DNA from 3 places in the Micromonospora sp. NBC_01638 genome. Region 1 is predicted to be linked to each of the others. Evidence: riboswitches for the same ligand, from Rfam matches in the RefSeq annotation. Region 1 holds a riboswitch; each other region holds the start of a gene.

The links. Region 1 has a riboswitch for cobalamin ahead of OG811_RS31650 (hotdog domain-containing protein). Riboswitches for the same ligand answer to the same signal wherever they lie in the genome.
Region 2: it holds a riboswitch for cobalamin, as region 1 does, so the genes downstream of both, OG811_RS12395 (ABC transporter substrate-binding protein) here and OG811_RS31650 (hotdog domain-containing protein) in region 1, are expected to answer to the same signal.
Region 3: it holds a riboswitch for cobalamin, as region 1 does, so the genes downstream of both, OG811_RS24970 (ribonucleoside-diphosphate reductase subunit alpha) here and OG811_RS31650 (hotdog domain-containing protein) in region 1, are expected to answer to the same signal.

Annotation. Positions count from the first base shown of each region.
Region 1 covers NZ_CP109273.1:6,815,539-6,823,173, reverse strand. The annotation lists gene OG811_RS31670 (hypothetical protein) at 37-828, shown strand; gene OG811_RS31665 (IS110 family transposase) at 1,426-2,589, opposite strand; partial or broken gene OG811_RS31660 (DUF4291 family protein) at 2,849-3,169, opposite strand; gene OG811_RS31655 (copper resistance protein CopC) at 3,270-5,318, opposite strand; cobalamin riboswitch at 5,497-5,694, shown strand; gene OG811_RS31650 (hotdog domain-containing protein) at 5,959-6,234, shown strand; gene OG811_RS31645 (ABC transporter substrate-binding protein) at 6,311-7,210, shown strand; gene metE (5-methyltetrahydropteroyltriglutamate--homocysteine S-methyltransferase) at 7,306-7,635, opposite strand, start outside.
Region 2 covers NZ_CP109273.1:2,612,212-2,619,846, reverse strand. The annotation lists gene OG811_RS12415 (ABC transporter permease) at 1-201, shown strand, start outside; gene OG811_RS12410 (VOC family protein) at 297-1,061, shown strand; gene OG811_RS12405 (ABC transporter ATP-binding protein) at 1,082-1,864, opposite strand; gene OG811_RS12400 (FecCD family ABC transporter permease) at 1,918-3,015, opposite strand; gene OG811_RS12395 (ABC transporter substrate-binding protein) at 3,029-3,958, opposite strand; cobalamin riboswitch at 4,044-4,179, opposite strand; gene OG811_RS12390 (M14 family zinc carboxypeptidase) at 4,321-6,198, opposite strand; gene OG811_RS12385 (C39 family peptidase) at 6,410-7,635, shown strand, end outside.
Region 3 covers NZ_CP109273.1:5,361,941-5,369,575, forward strand. The annotation lists gene OG811_RS24955 (ATP-binding cassette domain-containing protein) at 1-554, shown strand, start outside; gene OG811_RS24960 (FadR/GntR family transcriptional regulator) at 585-1,310, opposite strand; gene OG811_RS24965 (enolase C-terminal domain-like protein) at 1,319-2,713, opposite strand; cobalamin riboswitch at 3,091-3,309, shown strand; gene OG811_RS24970 (ribonucleoside-diphosphate reductase subunit alpha) at 3,503-5,821, shown strand; gene OG811_RS24975 (ribonucleotide-diphosphate reductase subunit beta) at 5,860-6,855, shown strand; gene OG811_RS24980 (MerR family transcriptional regulator) at 6,852-7,635, opposite strand, start outside.

The DNA.
Region 1 (7,635 bases):
TGCACCGATCATCCGACCGCAACGAAGGAGTGAGAGATGAGATCACCGCATAACCCCGCCACCGCGCTGGAATCCCTGCACGTGCCCGTGAGCGCGGCAGCGGCAACGACGGGGCCTACCCCGACCCGAGCGCTCCGAGAGCGGGTCGTGGGCGCGACGGCGATCGCGTTGGCAGCGTCGGTGGCGATCCAGAACGCGGTGGTGGTCTGGGCCGGAGCGCCAGACTACGGGGGCCCGATCAAGGAGGTGCTCGCCTTCCACGCGGAGCACCGGGTCGCGGTCGCGATCGCGGTCGGCCTGGAGGCGCTGAACCTGCCGCTGCTGCTCGGGTTCCTGACCGGTCTCCACGGGCTCGTCGAGCGCCGCGGGCGTGCGGGCGCAGACTGGTCGCGCCTCGCGGTGGCCGCAGGCGCGACCCTCTCGGCAGTCTTTGCGCTCTACGCCGTCCTGTGGAACGGTGTCGTGCTGTCCGCCGGCGAGCTCGCCGAGCCGAGCCCGGAGTTCGAGCTCGCCTGGCAATTGCATGCAGCAGCCTTCGCGTTGGCGCTGCCGGCGCTCGGCACCACATTCATCGGCGCTGCGCTGGCGGCGCATGCGAGCCAGCTGACGCCGCCGTGGCAGCGTCTGCTCGCAGTGGCCGGGGGAGGCCTGCTGCTCGCCGCCGGGGCGGCCAACCTCGCGATCGCGGACGGCTCACGGCTCCTCTTCGTGGGGATGCCCGGCTACGCCGCCTGGCTCGTGTGGCTGCTTGCGACCGGCGTACGGCTGGTGCGCGCTCGAACAGCTGACCGTCCTGACGACGCATCGACCTCCGACGAGGAGGGATGATGGGAACCGACATCGAGGCAGCTGCGGTCGCCGCAGCGCTTGGGGCGTTCGCCGGCCGTGCGCCGGGGGTGCGATTGCCGATGCCGCGCTCGAGTTCGAGGGGAGCGGCAGTGGGCGTTCTCGGTAGCAGCGGCGGGCCTCGCCGCCCTGGGCGGCAAGGCGGGCGAGCGCTCGCCTTGATGCCGCCGCACGGTCCGCGGCGGGATAGCTGATGGCCGGCGCGAACGTCACGTCGGCCGCCGCTGGGCGCAGTGTCCGCGCTCCGAGGCCGTCGTCTCGATATGCGCGGGACCTCGTTTGCGGGGCGTGGCCGTAGTATCCGGCGGTACCCAGCAGGCTCGCACCACCACGATCAAGCTCGTCGACGTTACGGACACGCTGCGCCGCGACAAGAGCGGCGGCGTAGTCCTTCCCTCCGCGAAAGATCGACTCGTAGGACGCGCGAACTGCCATGCGTGCTTCTACCACCACCGCGCCACCGACCGCGCAGGAACAGGCCCGCGGAACTGATCGGAAGCCTGGCGTTCGCGCGCTTCCACTACCGAGGCCGCCGGTCCTCGAACCCAACGAAACATCCTCATCTGGCACCCCTCTGTGTCAAGAGACGGCGAGGAGTGGTGTTCTAGGCTGGGGTTCGGCGGGTCCGGGAAGTGACTGTTCCGAAGTGTCGGCCTTGGGGACTGGGTCGGCCGCGCTGGATTGAAGAGTCGCCCCCACGTGTCCTCCCGGGCCCGTCCTCGACGAGGCGGCATCTTTGATCATCTGCTTGTAGACGACGTCGGACAGGCGCCGTTTCAGGCAACGTATGGCTTCCATCGGGGTCTTGCCCGCGGCGAGTTTGCGCCGGTAGTACGCACGACCTTCGGTGTCGTGTCGCATCTGGACGATGGCCATGATGTGTAGGACCCGGTTGATGCGCCGGTTTCCGGCGCGGGACAGCCGGTGGCGTTTCTGGTCGCCGGACGAGGCGTCCAGAGGCGCGGTGCCGTTCCAGGAGGCGAAGTGGCCACGGGTCGCGAACCGGCTGACGTCACCGACGTCGCCGATGAGTCGGGCCGCGCCGGACGGGCCGATGCCGTTGAGGTCCTGCAGACCACTGCCAGTGGCGGCGACGAGTTCGGTGAGCTCCTTGTTCGCGGCCTTGATCTTTCTGTCGACCTGGGCCAGCTCGGTGATGAGTTCCGACGTGAGCCGCCGGCGGGTGGACCCGACCAGGTCACGGGGTCGGACCGTGTTGAGTAGTGCCCGGGCTTGCGGGGCGGACAGGAACGTCTTCGCCCCGCCGGGCACCAGTTCCAGGAGCAACTTGTGAATCCGGTTGAGTAGGTCCGTGCGGGCATGACCAAGACCATCGCGGCGGTCGACCAGCAGCCGCAGCGCAATTGTCACGTCGTCGACGGCCACCTCCCGCAAGCCCTTGGCCCGTAACGCCGCGACGGCCACGCTGTGAGCGTCGACCGGGTCGGTCTTGCGGCCCTGACCGGTATCGAAGACCCGGGCCCGCGCGGACAGCTTCGCCGGAACGTCGATCACAGTCTCGCCGTCAGCCACGAGGCGTTGAGCGATGTGCCGGCCGATACCGTTGCAGCCCTCGACCGCCCAGACACGGTCCTTGTTCTGTCGGCCGACCTTGAGCATCGCCTGGTAGCCGTCACGGTCGGTGCCGAATCGACCTTGGGCAAGGATCTGCTCGCGGTCGTTGATGATTTCAATGGTCGCGGACCGCTTGTGCGGATCCATGCCGATGATGACGCGTCCCACGCTCGTCCTCCTCGATCGAACCGGGCTGAATCCGGCGAGGAGGGCAGCGCTACTTCGAGCTGGGCAGACCCCTCTTGAGCCTCTCCGCGCCACGGTGACCGGCGGGGCGCATGCCAAATGAGAGCCACACCAACTCGCGGTGGGCAGCCGATGAGAGAGCTACCCCGCCGGTCACCTCGACCTAGCCTGGCCGGGCTGCGGTCGTAGCACCAGTACATAAGTAGCCGCCGAGCGGGCGTACTGGCGTGCCGAACGGCCGTCACTGTGGGTGCTGTTGCTCGGGCACTTCTTTGGCGGTGACGTCCAGGCTGGCGTTGAGGCCGGCGGCGATCTGAGCTGGCAGCGGGTAGACATGTTCGACAGGTAGGTGAGCTGCTGCTGCCTGCACGTCGCCGCCAACCAGAAGGTCCCTCATGCGGTGAACGGTGGGGGTGATGTCCCTGATGGCAACCATCCAGTCGTCAACGTATCGGTGGACGGCCCTGCCGGACAACCCGACCTGCAGCGACCGGTACGGCAGTGCCTTCAAATGCAGTGACCGTTCTGGATCCCACTGCGCTCGTACTGGACTGGCCGTCATCAACGCACCCCGTCCCGATCGCGCCATGCCCGTCGAGATTGAGTCGGCCGACGGCGGGAACCAGTTCCCGGCTTTAGGGGTCAGATTCGCAAACTTCCGCTCAGGGCAGGTTGATCGTGTACTCGGCGGTGTGCACCGTGCCGCCGACCTGGAAGTCGAAGAACGCCCGGTACCGGCCCGAACTCGGGGCGGTCAGCCAGAACTTGACAGTCCCGTCGACCAACTCCGGCTCGGGGTGGACGTGCACGTACCCGAGGTCGCCCTCACGGACGACGACCAGGTGCCCGTACGCGCCCAGGTACCGCTCCAGCTGCACGGGTATGGTCGGGTCAGCGCTGACCTGGAAGTGCATCGGCGCCGTCACCCCCACCGTCGGGGTGCCGCTCATCGATACCACGTACGGCCCGGCCGTTGCCTTGGCCTGCGCTGGCGGCAGCGCAACGGGGATGTGTGCGCCGGGCACGGTGTGGTCGACGCCCAGCACGAGGGGGATCTGCGTGCCGTTGGGCGCGGTGACGGAGAAGTCGGCGTAGACGCGGTAGGCGCCGGGTCGGGCCAGCGTCAGGGGGACGCTCCAGGTGCCGTCTGGCGCCATCGTCGGGTGCAGGTGCTGGTAGCCGGTCAGGTCGCGGCCCACCACGATCAGGTGCAACGGCTTGTCGTGGACGACTGCGAAGCGGGTCGCCGGTTGGCGGTCGGTGCCGACGATCCGGAACCGGTAGTCGGCGCGTACGCCGGGCGGTTGGGACCGCTCGAGTGGTTGCAGGGTGTACCCGTTGGCGCTGACCGTCGTCCCGGTGGCCAGTGTCTCGCCGGTTGAGCCGTCACCCGGATGGGTGTGGGGTCCGATCCCCGGCGCGTGTTGGTGCCCATCACCGGCGGACACCGCCTGCCCCGAGGTCGGGGACCCGCCGACTGGCTGGCGTGCGGTGGTGGCGGCCGGGCTCTGGTCGGCGATGCCGATGCGGGCCAGCCCGAAGCCGGCCAGCAGGGCCAGCACCAGACCACCGACGAGCAGCGTCAGGTGGGTGTTGCTCAGCCGGGATTCCGGTGCCATGGCGGCGACGTCCACGTCGGACGCCGACGCCGGGGTGACGAGCCCGGGCTTCGACTCACTGTCCGTCCTGCCGAGAGCCTTTGCCTCCCGGTCGGTCGGAACCAGATCGACCGCGACGTCCGTCCGGGCCACGACAGCCGCGTTGCCCTGACGCGCCGCCGGTAGGGTGCTGGGTCGCCGCCTGCCGCCGGTGGCGGGCCCATTGGCGCCTGTGATCGCGCCGGTCTTGCTGCCGACGGACTTGTGCCCGGAACGAGCGCCGGTCTTGCCGCCGACGGTCTTGTGTCCGGAACGGCCACCGGAACTGCGTCGGCCGGCGGTCGTCCCCGGGGTGCGGCTCCGGCCGATGGGCCTTCCCCGGGAAGCCGAGCGACGACGCCAAGCGATCAATCCGGCCACCGCTGCCACGGCCGCCACCGCCCAGCCGACCCAGACCATCGCTCCGGGGCCGTCGTCGTCGGTCGACTCGACCGGAGGAGCCGCCGCCGGTGCGGTCGCCGACTCGACTGGTGTGGTCGGTACCGCAGACGCCTGCCCGGACGACTTGTGCTGCTCGGTGGCGGCCAGCAGCGCCGGGTCCGGCTGGTTCGTCGGCGGGCTCCACCCCTGCGGCGCCGCCGTCGCCCGCCCGTTGTAGCGGAACGTCATCGTGCCCCGCACGGTGTCACCGTCGGACGCGACCGACAGGTAGCTCACCGAGTACTGACCCTTGGCGGGCAGATGCGCGAGGGCCACCACCGCCGGGAACCCCGTCGTGTATTCGCGTGGCTCGAACTGCCCGTTGACCAGGAAGTACTCCCGCACCGGCTTGTTTAGCGGCTTCGGCTCCCCGTACGACCAGCCGTTGTCGACCCGGCTGCCACCTGGGGCGGTAATGGTGAAGTACGCGTTGGCGGCGACCTTCTCGGTGAAGTACAGCTGCACCGACGTCAGCGGCTCGCTCACCGTGGCGCCGGCCACCGGGGTGGACATGGCGAGGGTCCCGTGAGCTGCGGCCGGCGGCGCGGACGCGAGCAGTGTGACCGCCGAGGCGAGGGCGAGCGCGAGCAGGCCCGAGGCCAGCCGTCGGGGAGCCTGAGGGAGACGACGCATCTGAATATCCTCACCGTGGCGAGGCTTTGCGCAAGAGGTCGCGATCTTTTTCCTCAGATAACAAAAGTTGGATACGCTCCGGTTCCAGCCCTGTGTCACGAATGTGAAAGGCTGTGCCGCCGCGCTGTCGGGCTGGATGGGCAGCTGCGGTGACCAGCTATGCTCGCCCCGGCGCTGGTTCGCCCGGTGGTAAGCTGGCCGGGTGCCGTAAGAGGGAACCCGGTGGGAATCCGGGGCTGCCCCGCAGCGGTGAGCGGGAACGACCGCCGTCATCAGCACTGGGCCAGTGGCCTGGGAAGCGACGGCCAGTAGGGGACCGGCGTGCAGCCGGTCGGGCCCGCGAGTCCGAAGACCTGCCCGCGCTGCGTACACAATCGTGTGCGCTGCCGTCGGCCTCGCGGGTGGGCTGAGCGGGTGACGTGCCGGCCGGAGTATGCCGGTGCGTGCTCCTCAGCGTGTGTCCGCGTTCCGGCGGTGTGGTTTCCCGAGGGACGGACTACCGCTGTGCACGACACCACCACGATCGCCGGCCGAGCGCCGTCGGCGTCGCACCTGACCCTGTCGCAGATCATGGATCAGCACCACACCAACCTGATGGGTACGGTGCACGGGGGTCGGATTCCTCAACCTCATCGACTCGGTGGCCGGGGTGGTCGCCGCCCGGCATTCGGATGGGCCAGCGGTGACCGCCGCGATCGACGAGACGGCGTTCCTGCGCGCGGTGCGGGTCGGCGATGTCGTGCACGTCGACGCCCGGATCACCTGGGCCGGTCGCAGCTCGATGGAGGTCGCGGTCAAGGTCACCGCCGACCGGTGGGACCGGGCGGTGCCGCCCACCGACGTGGCCACCGCGCACCTGGTCATGGTGCGCGGCCGCGTTCGTCGCGCTCGGGTGCGCCTCGCGCTCGGTTCGTAGCGACGGTCGGTGACCGCCGCCGTGGTCGCGCTGTCGCAGTGGACGTGGCGTGGTCATGCCTGGTAGGCAGGCGGGTGTGCGCATCGTTTCACTGCTGCCGGCGGCCACGGACATCGTGGCCATGCTTGGCCTGACCGGGCACCTGGTCGGGCGTACCCACGAGTGTGACTGGCCACCGGGGGCCCTGGCCGACATCCCGGCGGTGACCGCGACCTCCCTGCCTGAGGCCTTGACGAGTCGGGAGATCTCGGCGGCGATCGCCGGTGACGCGCACCGAGGATCATCGCTGTACCAGCTCGACGTCGCCATGCTGGAGGACTTGAAGCCGGACCTGATCCTGACCCAGGACCTGTGCGATGTGTGTGCGGTCTCCTACGAGCGGGTCAACGACGCGGTTCGTCTGATCGATCTCGACACCACTGTGGTGTCCCTGGAGGCGAGGACCATCGACGGGATCCTGGACACGGTCGACGCCGTGGCCGCCCTGACCGGCACCGAAGGCCGGGCGGCGGAGATCCGAGCCGACAGCGAGCGCCGACTCGCCTCGATGCCGGGGCCGGTGCCCGGCGCGCCGACGGTGCTGTTCGTCGAGTGGCTCGACCCGTTGATGCCCGGCGGGCACTGGGTGCCGGAGCAGATCAGCTATGCGGGTGGACGGTCTCTGCTGCTCGGGCCGGGTGCGCACAGCACCCCGCACCGGTGGTCGGTGGTCCCGGACCTGGCTCCCGAGGTGGTGGTGTTCGGGCCGTGCGGGTTCACACCCGAGCGAACCATCGACGAGCTGTCCGTAGCGGCCGCGCAACCCGGCTGGGCGGACCTGCCCGCGGTGCGGCGGGGGCAGGTGTGGGTGGTCGACGGGCCCGCCTACTTCAACCGCCCCGGCCCGAGGGTCGTCGACGGCGCGGAGATCCTCGCCGCCATCCTCGCCCGCCGTCCGGATTCCCGTGCTCGGCGGGTTTCCGTCGCCGCAGGTTGACGCTGCCGTGCCCGAGTGGTCAAGGCGGATATCGGCGGCGGAGCGTTGCCAGGGGCCGCGGTGGGGCGGCGGCAGGCCGCCGCCCCACCGTTCGCTCAGCTGAGCGTGCTGCGGATATCGGCGGCGGCGGCGACGAGGCGGGTCAGGGCCTGCTCGATTTCCGGGTAGCCGCGGGTCTTGAGGCCGCAGTCGGGGTTGGCCCAGAGCCGGTCGGCGGGCACCGCCGCGACGGCGCGGCGTAGCGCGTCGGTGACCTCCGCCTGTTCCGGTACGCGGGGGGAGTGGATGTCGTAAACGCCGGGGCCGACACCCCGTTCGTAGCCGGTGGTGCGCAGATCGTCGAGAATCTCCATCTTCGACCGGGACGCTTCGATGCTGGTGACGTCGGCGTCGAGGGCGTCGATCGCGGGCAGTACCTCGCCGAA
Region 2 (7,635 bases), 2.7 Mb from region 1:
GCGCCTGGTGCGGCACCCGGGTTCATCGAGACGATCGCGCCGTTCCTGCCCACCCGGGGCGCGGCGGAGCTGATGTGGGCGGCAGTCGGCGACTACGCCGTCCAACCGCTGGCGCTGATCATGCTCGGCGTCTGGGTGGTGCTGCTCGCCGCGCTCGCCAGCTGGGCGTACCGACGGGACGAGGGTCGCCGGTTCAGCTGACGATTCGTTCGTTTCCACCCCGAGCCGCAGCGGGACGGTGCCAGGATTCCGGCAGGGGGGCCGCCGTGGCCACCCGGGCCGAGAGGGGTCTTGACGTGAGCACCGTCCCGCCGGGTACCCCCTGCTGGGCCGACCTGGCCACCCCGGACCTGACCGACGCGCGGCGCTTCTACCCGGAGCTGTTCGGTTGGACCGGCCGGGTGACACCCGAGCCCGAGGCGGGCGGTTACACCGTCTTTCTGCTCGGCGGCAAGCCAGTGGCCGGGGCCGGGCCGCCAGCAATCCCCGACCAGGTGCCGATCTGGTCGACCTACCTCGCCACCGACGACGCGCAACTTGTCGCCGGCCGGGTCGAACGGGCCGGCGGGCAGGTCGTCGTGCCGCCGTTCGAGGTGTTCGACCGGGGCTGGATGGCGGTCTTCGCCGACCCGGCCGGCGCCACGTTCAGCGTCTGGCAGCCGCTGGCGATGACCGGCGCCGAAGTGTTCAACGTGCCGGGCGCGATGAGCTGGAACGAGCTGGTCACCCCCGACCCCGAGGGCGCGAAGGTCTTCTACGAGCTGGTGTTCGGCTGGCAGCCGGACGACCAGCCGGTCGGCGGGATGACCTACACCGGGTGGCGGCTCGGGACGCAGATCGTCGCCGGCATGATGCCGCCGCTGGCCGACGACTTCCCGGCCGACCTGCCCGCGTACTGGACGGTGTACTTCGCGGTGGCCGACGCGGACGCCGCAGCGGCCCGCGCCGCCGAGTTGGGCGGGACGATCCTGGTCCCGCCCCGTGACATCCCGGCGGGCCGGTTCGCAGCCCTACGCGACCCCCAGGGCGCCCTCTTCTCCGTCATCGACCTTGGCCCCTGACCTGCCCGGCACCTCGGGCGTCAGCGGTGGGGGTTGGGGCGGACGGGGACCACCAGGGGGCCGTGGGCGCCGGGGACGACCCGGACGCTGGCCCGGTAGTGGGTGGCGAGCAGGTGTTCGGTCAGCACCTCGTGTGGAGTCCCGGCGGCCACCACCTGACCGTCGGCGAGCATCACCATCCGGTCGGCGTACTCGCCGGCCAGGGAGAGGTCGTGCATCGTGGCGAGGACGGTCAGGCGGTGCTCGCGGCGCAACTGGTCGACGAGCTCCAGCACCTCCTGCTGGTGGCCGATGTCAAGTGCGCTGGTGGGCTCGTCGAGCAGCAGCAGCGTCGCCCCCTGGGCGAGTGCCCGGGCGAGGAACACCCGCTGCCGTTCGCCGCCGGAGAGGGTGGCCAGCTCGCGGCGATGGAAGCCACTCAGGTCCAACAGGTCGAGCACCTCGTGCACGGCATCGACGTCGGCGGTCGACTCCCGGCCCAACGTCGAGATGTACGGGGTGCGGCCGAGCAGCACGTAGTCCAGCACCGACATGCCGGGCGGCACCACCGGGGACTGTGCCACCGTGGCCACCACCCGGGCGCGGTCCCGGCGGCGCAGCGCGGCGCTCGGCGTACCGAACAGGGTGATCGCCCCCGGCGCGGGCAGCAGGCCGCCGACGGCGCGCAACAGGGTCGACTTGCCGGCGCCGTTCGGGCCGATCACGGTGACCCACTCGCCGGCGGCGACAGTGAGGTCGACGCCGGTGAGGATCGGCGTGCCGTCCAGGCTGACGTGCAGCCCCCGCACCTCGACCGCCGGCACGCCGCCGTCGACAAACCGGCCGACAGCGGACGGACCAGCGGCAGTCTCGGGGCTCACGTGAGCACCCGCCGGGCGGTCCGCAGCACGAGGACGAAGAACGGGCCGCCCAGTAGGGCGGTCACCACTCCGATCGGCACCTCAGCCGGGGCGGCGGCCGTGCGGGCCACCACGTCGGTCAGCGCCAGGAACGCGCCGCCGAACAGCAGCGACAACGGCAGGATCACCCGGTAACTCGACCCCGCGAGCAGCCGGACGGTGTGCGGCACGATGATGCCGACAAAGCCGATCAGGCCGGTCGCGGAGACCGCCGCCGCGGTGCCCAGGGAAGCGGCGGCGATCAGCAGGTAGCGGGTGCGCTGCGGGTGCAGGCCCAGGCTCCTCGCCTCGTCGTCGCCGACCGCGAGGACGTCCAGCTCGCGGCGGTGCAGCAGCACCACCACGGTGGTCAACGCGGCGTACGGCAGCACCAGCAGCACGTCGTGCCAGCCGGCGGTGGCCAGCCGGCCGAGCAGCCAGGAGTAGACCGGCTGGATGCTGTCGGAGTGTCGTTGCAGCAGGTACGTCTGCCCGGCGGAGAGGAACGCGGAGACCGCCACCCCGGCCAGGATCAGCATCGCCGGTGAGCCGCTCCGCCCGCCGGCCGCGCCGAGCACATAGGTCATCGTCACGGCGAGCAGCGAACCGGCGAACGCGGCCAGCGGGATGGTCATCGGCAGCCCGGAGATCGCGCCCTGCCGGCCGGCGCCGCCGAGGGCGATCACCGCGGTCACCGCGAGGCCCGCGCCGGCGGCCACACCGAGCAGGTACGGGTCGGCCAGCGGGTTGCGGAACACGCCCTGGTAGCAGCCGCCGGCGAGGGCGAGCAGGCCGCCGACGAGCAGACCCAGCACCACCCGGGGCAGGCGCAGCTCGGTGACGATCGCGATCTCCCGCTCGGACAGCCCGCTGTCGAGGTGCAACCCCGGAATCAGGTTGAGCAGCTCGGCGGCGACGCTGCCCGGTGGCAGGCTCACCGGGCCGAGCGACACCCCGGCGACGAGCGCGACGAGCACCGCGAACACCCCGGCGACCAGCCAGCCCAGGCGTACCCCGGCAGGCCGGGCCACCGACTGTGGCCCGGCGGACCGGGCCACGGACAGTGACCCGGTCACCGAGGGAAGACGGTCACGCGGGCACCTTGGCTACCGCGTCGATGATGACCCGGAGCAGGTCCACGACCCGCGGACCCCAGCGGGAGGCGATGTCGTCGTCCAGCGTGACGACCTGGTTGTTCTTCACCGCGGTGAGCCCGGCCCAGCCGCTGCGCGCCTTGACCGAGTCGGCGTTCTGCTGGCAGCACTTGGAGTCGGCCAGGAAGACGAAGTCCGGGTCGGCGTTGACGATGAACTCCTGGGACAGCTGCGGGTAGCCAGCGTTCTTGCCGTCCGCGTCAGCGGGGTCGGCGATGTTGGTCAGACCGGCCTGGCTGTAGAGCGAGCCGATGAAGGTCTTGCTGGTGGCGCTGTACAGCTCCGGACCCAGCTCGTGGAAGTACGTGAGCTTCTCGGTGCGCTGCGGCAGGTCCTTGACCAGCTTGGCGATGTCGTCCTTCATCCGGGTGGCGACGTCGGTGGCCTGGTCGGCGTGCCCGGTCAGCGTGCCCAGCTCGGTGATCTGCCGATACGAGTCGTCCAGGGTGGTCGCCGCCGGGGTCAGGTAGACCGGGATCTTCAGCTTGCCGAGCTGCTCGACGATTTTGTTCCGATCGTCGGAGAGCACCACCAGGTCGGGGTTTTTGCCGGCGATCGCCTCGGCGTTCGGTTGGAAACCGGAGAGGTCGGTCTTGGGCGCGTCGGCCGGGTAGTTGGACTGGTCGTCGACGGCGCTCACCTGCGGGCCGGCACCGATCGCGAAGAGGATCTCGGTGGCGGTGGGCGCCAGCGAGACGATCTTCTCGGGGCGCTTGTCGAGGGTGAGCGCACCGACCGTCACCGGGTAGGCGGCGGCTGCGGTGCCCGCGCTCGGCTGGTCGTCGGCCTTCTCGGCGCAGGCGCCGAGGACGAGCGCGGCGACCGCGAGGGTTGCGGCGAAGAGCCGAGGTGTACGTCTGAACATGGGGGCCTCCTGTCGGTCGAGGAGTGTGGTGCTTCGCCGACAGGGACTTTCGTACGCCCGCCCACGAGGCGCCCTTCCTCGAGAGCGCGTTTCGCGACCGATCCGCAGGCGACCTGGCTCGTCCCCACCGTCGGTGGGGCATCACAGTTGCGGGACAGCGCCGGGTTTCGCACCGGCTTCGCTGCGGACTGGTCGCTAAGACGGTAGCGCATCGCTGAGACCAGCCTGTTGATCTAGGGCATATCGGCGTGAGTTGATCTCAGATCACGACAATATGCCCTAGATCAGCGCGGGGAGAGGGGGCGGGAGGGGGTGGGAGGGGGGTGGGGCCCTGTCGGGGGGTGGGACGGGGCCCCACCCGATCAGGAGGAGGTGATGGTGACGTTGTCCACAGCCGCCTCCACCAGGCTGGCTCCGGAGGCGTCCGCCGCCTCGACGAGGATGCGTACCGACTGGCCGGCGTACGGGGTGAGGTTGAGGTTCGCCACCGCCCAGCTGCCGTTGCGGTTGGTCGCCGCGCCGGCCTGGGTGAGCAGCGCTGTGGTGCCGCCGTTGTGCACCACGCTCACCCGCAGGTAGTCCGCCGACGAGGCGTTCGAGCCGTGCGCCAGGTACCAGGCCAGGGAGAGGGTCAGCGTGCCGGACGACGGCAGGGTCACCGCCGGGGACCGGGCGCTGGTCACGCCGCCATCGACGTCGTAGTCACCAGCCGCCGAACCGGCGAGCCCGCCGGTGACCAGGTCGTTGGCACCGGCGTACGGGGTGAGCTGCTTGGCGCCCGAGGAGGTGGTCGCCTGGGCGGCGCCCCGTTCCCACGCCCCGGCCGTGGCGGTGTCGGTGCCGGACGGGTTGATGGTCCAGCCGGTGGCGGTTTCGAAGGTGTCCGACCAGACCGTGGTGCCACCACCACCGCCGCAGTACTGCGCCTGCTTGCCGATGGCCCGGTACGGGCAGTCGGCGTACTCGCTGAGCAGCAGCACCGCCTCCCGGTTGCGCGAGGTCTGCGCGGGGATCACCTCGTCGGGCGGGTAGAAGCCGCCGCCGCCGGACGAACCGGGATACATCTCGAAGGTGTACGCCCAGATGTTGTGGGTGGCCCACATCCAGTCGAGGCTGTCCCCGTCGGTGATGTAGAGGTCGCTGGACTGCTCCGGTGTGTAGTTGTTGGTGGCCGCCATCTGCTGGCCGATGGTGGCGAAGGTGTTGTACTGGTCCGCGTTCATCCCCGTCGCGGTGTTCGCGGTGGTGTAGCCGTACGGCCAGAGCACCAACTGCGAGTACGTGTGGAAGTCGATGTTGGCCTTGATCTGCTGCACGCCACCGACCACCCGGCCGTTGACGAAGTTGCGCAGTGCCTGCGTCTCGGGTGCGGAGAACGCCGACGGGCCACGGTAGGTCTCCGACGAGGTGGTGCCCGACGAGCCGCCGCAGCAACCCCAGTTGTAGGACCAGTTGCGGTTCAGGTCGGTGCCGACATTGGACGAGCCGCTGTTGGGCTGACGGTTCTTGCGCCAGGACCGGTACGACCCGGTGGCGATGTCGTACTCGCTGCCGTCCGGGTTGACCGTCGGCACGATCCAGATCTCCCGGCTGTTGACGATGTTGGTGATCCGGGAGTCGCCGCCGTAGCTGTCGGTGAAGAGGTTGAGCAGGTAGATCGCCATCTCGACGGTCAGGTGCTCACGGGCGTGCTGTTGGGAGTTGAACAGGATCTCCGGTTCGTTCTCGTCGGTGCCGACGTTGTCGGAGATCTTCACCGCCATCAGGTCGCGGCCCTCGTACGACGAACCGATGCTGATCTTGCGGGCGATCGCCGGATGGTCGGCGACGACCTGGTTCACGACGGCGGTCAGTTCCGCGTAGTCGTGGTAGTTGGAGTCGGCGGGCGGGAAGGCCAGCGTGCCCATCTCGCCGGCGCCGCGCTCGGCGTTGGGCGGTGGGGCGAGCGGTTCGAGTCGGAAGCCGAGCTTGCCGATCGCGGCGGCCTCACCCGCGGTGGCCGAGATGTGCAGGACTCCGTGTTCGGAGTAGTCGATGGCGGCTCCGGTGCGGGCCACCGCGTTGCGATCGGCGAGGGTCCGGGGCCCGAGCACCCGGTAGCTGGCGGCGGCCGGCTCTGCGGTGCGGTCCGGTGCCGGTCGGGCGGCGACCGGACCGGCGGCGACGGTGACGATTCCCAGCCCGGTGACGACGGCGAGCACCAGGACGCGGCGGAGAGGGATGGGCGTGCGGAGGGCCATGGACTACCTCCTCGATGGGCGGGAGATCCCGCTCGGTGAAGGACACTTCACCACCTGCCACATGGTCATATCAATATTGATCGTTGCCTAATGCATCCCGAGCCGATCATCCCGGCGGCAAGTTTTTTCCACCCGGCCACCCCTGGCGAAACTTCCCGCCAAGCGGGAAACTGACCAGCGACGATGCCCCTCTCGACACCGCGGAGCACTCATGGTCAGATCCCGCCTGCGCGCGGCCGCCCTCGCCGGCGTCACCGCGCTCACCCTGCTCGCCACCACCGCACCCGCGACGGCGGCCCGCCCGCCCGCCGCCACTCACGACGAGCAGATCACCTTCCAGGACTGGTCCGGGCCCGCCGACTGGCACCGGGGCAGCCGCGCCGGCACCCGCGTCGTGCCCGGCGCCCGAGCGGGCCTCACCCTGGCCCGACCGGCCGGCACCACCGAGTACGCCGACCCGCACACCGGCGCCACCCGCACCTGGGAGTACGGCACCTGGACCTCACCGGTGACCCGGATCGGGTTCGACGCCACCGAGCTGATCGCCTCCTGGAACGCGGAGACCCCCGCCGGCACCTGGATCCAGGTGGAGATGCAGGGCAACTACACCAGCGGCGATCAGACCCCGTGGTACGTCATGGGCCGCTGGGCGTCCGGCGACAGCGACATCAAGCGGACCACCGTCAACCGGCAGGGCGATCCCTGGTCGACGATCTGGACCGACACCTTCAGCATCGACGACGCCACCGCCGGGGTGCTGCTGCGGTCGTACCAGCTGCGGCTGACCCTCTACCGGGCACCCGGGCAGGCCGCCGCGCCGGTGGTCCGGATGCTCGGCGCGATGAGCTCCACCGTGCCGGACCGGTTCACCGTCACGCCGAGCGCCGGACACATCGCCTGGGGCGTCGAGCTGCCGGTGCCGCGCTACTCGCAGAACGTGCACTCCGGTCACTACCCCGAGTACGACGGCGGTGGCGAGGCCTGGTGCTCACCCACCTCCACGGAGATGGTGGTCGAATACTGGGGTCGCAAGCCGTCCCCGGCCGACACCTCCTGGGTGGACCCGACCTACCCCGACCCGACCGTCAACCACGCGGCCCGGATGACCTTCGACTACGCGTACGACGGTGCCGGCAACTGGCCGTTCAACACCGCGTACGCGGCCAGCTTCCCCGGCCTGGACGCTCGGGTGACCCGACTGCACTCCCTGGACGAGCTGGAACGCTTCATCGCCGCCGGCATCCCCGTCGTGACCAGCCAGTCCTTCCTCGCCAGCGAGCTGGACGGGGCGAACTACGGCACCTCCGGGCACCTCTTCGTGGTGGTCGGCTTCACGGCCGACGGCGACGTGATCGTGAACGACCCCGCCTCGTCCAGCAACGACGTCGTGCGCAACGTCTACAAGCGCGCCCAGTTCGAGCAGATCTGGCAGCGCAC
Region 3 (7,635 bases), 1.5 Mb from region 1:
CCACCCCGGTCGACGCCCGGCGCGCGGGGGTGGAAACCGTCTACCAGGATCTCGCTGTCGCCGACGACCTCAGCGTGGCCGCCAACCTGTACCTCGGGCGGGAGATCCTGCGCTCCGGGCCGCTGCGTCGGCTGGGGCTGCTCGACAAGCGCGCGATGCGGCAGGGCGCCGCCGCGGCCCTCAACGAACTCGGGGTACGGATTCCCCGGGTCACCACCCCGATCGCGATGTTGTCCGGTGGGCAACGGCAGTGCGTCGCGGTGGCCCGCGCCATCATCTGGGCGACCAGCGTGGTCATCCTCGACGAGCCCACCGCGGCACTCGGCGTCGTTCAGACCGGGCGCGTGCTGGACGTCGTCCGGCGTGCCCGCGACGCCGGCATGTCGGTGGTGCTGGTGAGCCACAACATGCCGCAGGTGCTCGAGATCGCCGACCGCGTCGAGGTGCTGCGCCTCGGCCGGCGGGCGGCCCGGCTTCGCGCGGACGAGGTCACCACCGACGACCTGGTCGCGGCGATGACCGGGAGCACCACCGCGCAACGGGACGAGCAGTGACGGTGGTCGCCTAGCGGGGCGGGTGGGCGGTCACGACCGGGCGGCGGTGTCGAGGCTCGCGTCACCGTCGTCGGGTAACCCCTGCAACGACTCCTCGACCCCGATCAGGTGGTTGGCCATGCGGGTGCGGGCCCGCTCCGGGTCGCGTGCCACGAGGGCCTTCAGGATCGCCACGTGCTCGTCGTGGGTACGCCGGTCCGCGCCCTCCTCGTGCAGGCTGCGCCAGAGCCGTCCGCGTACGGTGCGCCCGGCGAACGCCTCGATCAGGCCACCGAGCACCGGATTCCCGGCGTGCACGGCGATGATCCGATGGAAGGCGATGTCGATCTCGATGATTCGCTCGTGGTCCTGCGGTGACTGACCGACCATCTGGGCCGCCTCGTCGAGCAGTGCCCCTGCCTGGGCGAGGGCCTCGTCGGTGATCCTGGTCGCCGCCAACCGGGCGGCCTCACACTCCAGCAGCCGTCGAACGGTGTGGATGTGCCGTGGGTCGCCCTGGCCCTGGAAGTCCACCACGAAGCCCATCGGGGCCAGCAGTTGCGGCGCGTCGAGGTTCGTGACGTAGGTGCCGTCACCCTGGCGAATGTTGACGATGCCGAGGATCGACAGGGCCGACATCCCCTCGCGTAGCGATCCCCGTGAGACGCCGAGCGACTCGGCGAGATCCTTCTCGACGGGCAGCCGATCCCCGGGCTTGAACGACCCTTCGAGGATCATCCGCTTGATCCCGTTCACCACTTCGTCGGTGCGAGACATGACACCTCCTAGCGGCCGGCGGGGGTGGCCGTCCCACCTGCGATCACGTACGGCTCCGGAGATGACACGGTAGTCGGCTCTGCCGCAGCCCAGTAGTCGCCGTCGGGGAACCGGTACCGCGCAACTGACTCGGGACGCATCTGGGTGGAGTAGCCGGGCCGGCTGGGAAGAACATATCCGCTGCCTGACCCGGCGTCCCGGACGACACACGGATCGGTGAAGTGCTCGTGCAGGTGGTCGACGAACTCGGTGACACGGTCGGTGAGATCCCCCGAGATCGCGACGTAGTCGAGCACCGAAACGTGTTGGACCATCTCGCACAGCCCGACACCGCCGGCGTGTGGGCAGACGGGGACGCCGAACTTCGCGGCGAGGAGCAGCACGGCGACGATCTCGTTGATGCTGGCCAGCCGGCCGGTGTCCAACTGGCAGAAGTCGATGGCCCCGGCCTGGAACAGCTGCTTGAACATGACCCGGTTGTGGCAGTGCTCGCCGGTGGCTACCCCGATGGGAGCGACGGCGCGGCGGACGGCCGCGTGGCCCAGGATGTCGTCGGGGCTGGTCGGCTCCTCGATCCACAGCGGTGTGAACTGGGCGAGGGCCTTGACCCACTCGATCGCCTGACCGACGTCCCACACCTGGTTGGCGTCGATCATCAGCTTGCGGTGCGGGCCGAGGATCTCCCGGGCGATCGTGCATCGGCGGATGTCGTCGTCGAGACTGGCGCCCACCTTGAGCTTGACGTAGCCGTAGCCGGTGTCCACCGCCTCCTGGCACAGCCTGCGCAGCTTGTCGTCGCCGTAGCCCAGCCAGCCGGCCGAGGTGGTGTAGGCGGGGTAGCCGGTCCGGTCGAGTTCGGCGAGACGGTCGGCCCGCGTGCTCTGCTTGGCGCGCAGGATGGCCAGAGCCTCGTCCCGGGTCAGCGCGTCGGACAGGTAGCGCAGGTCCGCGATGTCGACGAGCTGCTCGGGGGACATGTCGACGAGCAGCCGCCAGAGCGGCTTGTCGGCAACCCGGGCGACCATGTCCCACGAGGCGTTCAGCACGGCCGCCAGCGACAGGTGGACGACGCCCTTCTCGGGCCCGAGCCACCGCAGCTGTGAGTCGGAGGTGAGCAGGCGGTAGACCGCCCCCATGTCGGCTGCCATCGTCGCCACATCCAGGCCCACGAGGCGCTGTGCCTGGTGGACCGCCGCCGCGACGACGATGTCGTTGCCCCGACCGATGGTGAAGGTGAGGCCGTGACCCGCGAGCGGCGCACCCGCGCTGTCGACGCCGTCGGTGTGCAGCACGACGTAGGCCGCCGAGTAGTCGCCGTCCTTGTTCATGGCGTCAGACCCGTCGGCGGTCAGGGAGGTGGGGAAGCGGACGTCCTCGACGGTGACGGCAGTGATCTGCGGCATGCGCTCCTCGCCCGGCTCTAGGCCCAAAGATCAGATGATCACGAAAAGTATACGGAGGGTCGATTCGGTGCGTCAACGAGGTTGATCACCCTCGGGCCGTATACATCTAATGTTTTCGACCTCCTGCTCGGCTGGGGGACCCGCGCACTCTGGCACGGCGAGCGAAGTGGACACCGTGAAGATTGGATGTTCGCTCCTGGGCACCGTTTGCCGGCGGAGTGTGCTCGACGTTCGATGCATCCATTGACCTGATAGATCGAATCTTTGTCGCAGCCGCCCGGGTCGGCTGGACGAGTCTGGTGACGGTCATCACCAGACCGGCCGCCGACACGCCGAAGACCGACATGTGGTGTGTGACAACGGCTGCGTCCCTATATATGGTGTCGAGCGCAGCTGGTTCGGCCGCGTCATCCGATGTGGTCGAGGCAAGAGGGAACCCGGTGAAAATCCGGGACTGTCCCGCAGCGGTGAGTGGGAACGACCGCCGTCATCAGCACTGGGCCACCAATCGGCCTGGGAAGCGACGGCCAGTAGGAGACCGGCGAGCCCGGTCGTGTCCGCGAGTCCGAAGACCTGCCAGCGCGCCGCACACCCGCACCCGGGTGGGCGGCGGTCCGAGGCCGCGTGGGACGGCTGACGCCACCTGACCCACGCCTCGCTGGCGTGTGTCCGCCGGTGTCTGTCTTCTCGCGTCCGAGGGCCATCAGGTCTCGAACTCGCGAGGAGTGAGTGGTGACAGTCACCGAGGTAGTCCCGGCCAGCAGCGACGCGACCCTGCGGCGCACGCCGATGCAGGTCCGCAAGCGCGACGGCGCCACCGAATCCGTGGACGTGAACAAGATCGTCCGGGCGGTCGAGCGGTGGGCTGACGACCTCACCGACGTCGACCCGATGCGCGTCGCCACCCGCACGATCAGCGGCCTGTACGACGGCGCGACGACGGCCGAGCTGGATCGGCTGTCCATCCAGACGGCGGCCGAGATGATTGGTGAGGAACCGCAGTACTCGCGCCTCGCCGCCCGGCTGTTGGCCGGCTACGTCGACAAGGAGGTGCGTCGGCAGGGCGTCACCTCGTTCAGCGCGGCGATCCGGGTCGGCCACGCCGAGGGCCTGATCGGTAACGACACCGCCGCGTTCGTCGCCGCACACGCCACGATGCTCGACGACGCCATCGATCCGGACGGCGACCGGAGGTTCGAGTACTTCGGCCTGCGCACCGTGTACGACCGGTACCTGCTGCGCCACCCCACCAGCCGGCTGGTGCTGGAGACCCCGCAGTACTGGCTGTTGCGGGTGGCCTGCGGGCTGTCCCGTACGCCGGACGAGGCGGCCGACTTCTACCGACTGATGTCCAGCCTGGCCTACCTGCCCAGCTCACCGACGCTGTTCAACTCCGGGACCCGGCACACCCAGATGTCCTCCTGCTACCTGGTCGACTCCCCGCTCGACGAGTTGGACTCGATCTACCAGCGGTACGCCCAGGTCGCCAACCTGTCCAAGTTCGCCGGCGGCATCGGCATCGCGTACTCCCGGGTCCGGTCCCGGGGCGCGCTGATCCGCGGCACCAACGGGCAGTCCAACGGGATCGTGCCGTGGCTGCGCACGCTGGACGCGAGCGTCGCCGCGGTCAACCAGGGCGGCCGACGCAAGGGCGCGGCGTGCGTCTACCTGGAGCCGTGGCACCCGGACATCGAGGAGTTCCTCCAGCTGCGGGACAACACCGGCGAGGACGCCCGGCGTACCCACAACCTGAACCTGGCCAACTGGGTCCCGGACGAGTTCATGCGCCGGGTCGAGGCCGACGAGATGTGGTCGCTGTTCGACCCGCACGAGGTGCCCGAGCTGCCCGACCTCTGGGGGGAGCGGTTCGACGCCGCGTACCGGGAGGCCGAGACGCAGGGCCGCTACGTGCGGCAGGTCCCGGCGCGGGAGTTGTACGGAAAGATGATGCGGACCCTCGCCCAGACCGGCAACGGGTGGATGACCTTCAAGGACGCCGCCAACCGCCTGTGCAACCAGACCGCCGAACCGGGCAACGTGGTGCACCTGTCCAACCTCTGCACCGAGATCGTCGAGGTGTCCAGCGACGCCGAGACCGCCGTGTGCAACCTGGGTTCGGTGAACCTCGCCGCCCACCTCGGCGACGGCGGCATCGACTGGGAGCGGCTACGCGCCACGGTCCGTACCGCGGTGACCTTCCTCGACCGGGTCATCGACATCAACTACTACCCGACCCGGCAGGCGGCGGCGAGCAACCCCCGCTGGCGGCCGGTCGGGCTCGGGCTCATGGGCCTGCAGGACGTGTTCTTCGCGCTGCGGCTGCCGTTCGACTCCCCGACCGCGCGAAAGCTGTCCACCCAGATCAGCGAGGAGCTGTACCTGACCGCGCTGGAGACCTCCGCCGACCTGGCGCGCCGCTTCGGCGCGCACCCGGCGTACGGGCAGACTCGGGCCGCGCGGGGTCAGTTGCAACCCGACCTGTGGGGCGTCGAGGGCACGCAGACCGCGCGCTGGGCCGCCCTGCGGGAGCAGGTCGAGGCGTACGGGCTGCGTAACTCACTGTTGGTGGCGGTCGCACCGACCGCGACCATCGCCTCGATCGCCGGGTGCTACGAGTGCATCGAGCCGCAGGTGTCCAACCTGTTCAAGCGTGAGACCCTGTCGGGGGAATTTCTCCAGGTCAACACCGCTCTGGTACGCGAGCTGAAGGCCCGTGGTCTGTGGACCGACCGGGTCCGGTCGGCGATCAAGCGGGCCGAGGGGTCGGTGCAGGACATCGCGGAGCTGCCGGCCGGCGTCCGGGAGTTGTTCCGCACCGCGTGGGAGCTGCCGCAGCGGGCGCTGATCGACCTGGCCGCCGCCCGCGCCCCGTTCATCGACCAGTCCCAGTCGCTGAACCTGTTCCTGGCCGCACCGACCATCGGCAAGCTCTCCTCGATGTACCTGTACGCCTGGAAGGCCGGGCTGAAAACCACCTACTACCTGCGCTCGCGCCCCGCCACCCGGATCCAGCAGGCCACCGTCACGGTTGTCGCGCCGGTGGCGACCGACGCCGACGCCCTTGCCTGCTCCCTGGAGAACCCCGAGTCGTGCGAGGCCTGCCAGTGAGCGCCGCCGACACCACCGCCGACAGGAGGACCACGCACATGCTGCTCGACCCCGGAATGGACCTCACCCTCCGCCCAATGCGCTACCCGCACTTCTTCGACCGGTTCCGTGACGCCATCCGCAACACCTGGACGGTCGAGGAGGTCGACCTGCACGCCGACCTCGCCGACCTCGACAAGCTGTCGCCGGCCGAGCGACACCTGGTCAGCCGGCTGGTGGCGTTCTTCGCCACCGGCGACACGATCGTCGCCAACAACCTGGTGCTCAACCTCTACCAGCACGTCAACAGCCCCGAGGGCCGCCTCTACCTGTCCCGGCAGCTGTTCGAGGAGGCCGTGCACGTCCAGTTCTACCTGAACCTGCTCGACACGTACGTGCCCGACGAGACCGAGCGGTTCGCCGCCTTCGCCGCCATCGAGAACATCCCCTCGATCCGTCGCAAGGCCGAGTTCTGCTTCCGCTGGATCGACTCCCTGAACGACCTGCGGGAGCTGCGGTCCCGGGAGGACCGACGTACGTTCCTGCTCAACCTGATCTGTTTCGCCGCCTGCATCGAGGGGTTGTTCTTCTACGGCGCCTTCGCGTACGTCTACTTCCTGCGCTCCCGTGGCCTGCTGCACGGCCTGGCCTCTGGCACCAACTGGGTGTTTCGCGACGAGTCCATGCACATGGCGTTCGCGTTCGACGTCGTCGACACCGTCCGCGGCGAGGAGCCGGACCTGTTCGACGACGACCTCGCCGACCAGGTTCGGCAGATGCTCACCGAGGCCGTCGAGTGTGAGGTGCAGTTCGCCGAGGACCTGTTGGGCCACGGCGTGCCCGGCCTGACGTTGACCGACATGCGGGAGTACCTCCAGCACGTCGCCGATCGCCGTCTCGCCCAGCTGGGCATCGCGCCGCACTACGGGTCCAGCAACCCGTTCGGTTTCATGGAGTTGCAGGACGTCCAGGAGCTGTCCAATTTCTTCGAGCGGCGGGTGTCGGCGTACCAGGTCGGGGTGACCGGCACGGTCGCCTTCGACGACGACTTCTAGGAAGGGCTGACCGATCCGGAGTCCTGGCGTCGCTTGGTGAGCCACCGCATGACGTGCAGCGGGTGCGACGCCGGCTCCGGAATCGGGTGGAAGACGTGTTCCACCTCGCCGTCGGCGATGATCAGGGTCAGCCGCTCGTACAGCGTCATGTCACCCGCGGTACGGGTCGGCAGGTGCAGTGCGGTGGCGAGGGTCAGCCTCGGGTCGGGGATCAGCGGGTAGGGCAGCCGCAGCCGGTGCGCGAGTTCCCGCTGATACCCGGTCGACTGCGCGGACAGGCCGTACACCCGGGCAGCGCCGGCCGCGCGGAGTTCCGCGTGGTGGTCGCGGAACCAGGCGGCCTGCTCGGTGCTGCCCCGGGCGCCGTGGACCTCCAACAGCCCGTTGGGCAGGTCGACGCCCGGCCGCCCGGTCAGTGGGTACACGAAGATGACGCTGCGCCCGACGCCGAGCGCGCCGAGATCGACCGGGCGGCCGTCGGTGCCGTAGAAGGACAGGGGTGGCAATCTGGTGCCGACCAGCGCGGCGGGATCGGCGCCTGGTGCGTGACTGCCGGGTACGACCTGAGTCGCGGCCGCATCAAGGCGAGCATCCAGCGCCTCCCGCTGGGCAGTCAACTTGCCGATCCGTTCCTGCAGGTTGGTGATGGTGCTGCGGTACGTGGCCACCGCCGCCGCGCACACGTCGGTGTCCTCGGAGCCACCGGCGATCGACTCCACGAACGGTCGGGTCTCCTCGACGGTGAGGCCGAGTGCCATCAGCTCGCGAATCTGTGTCACC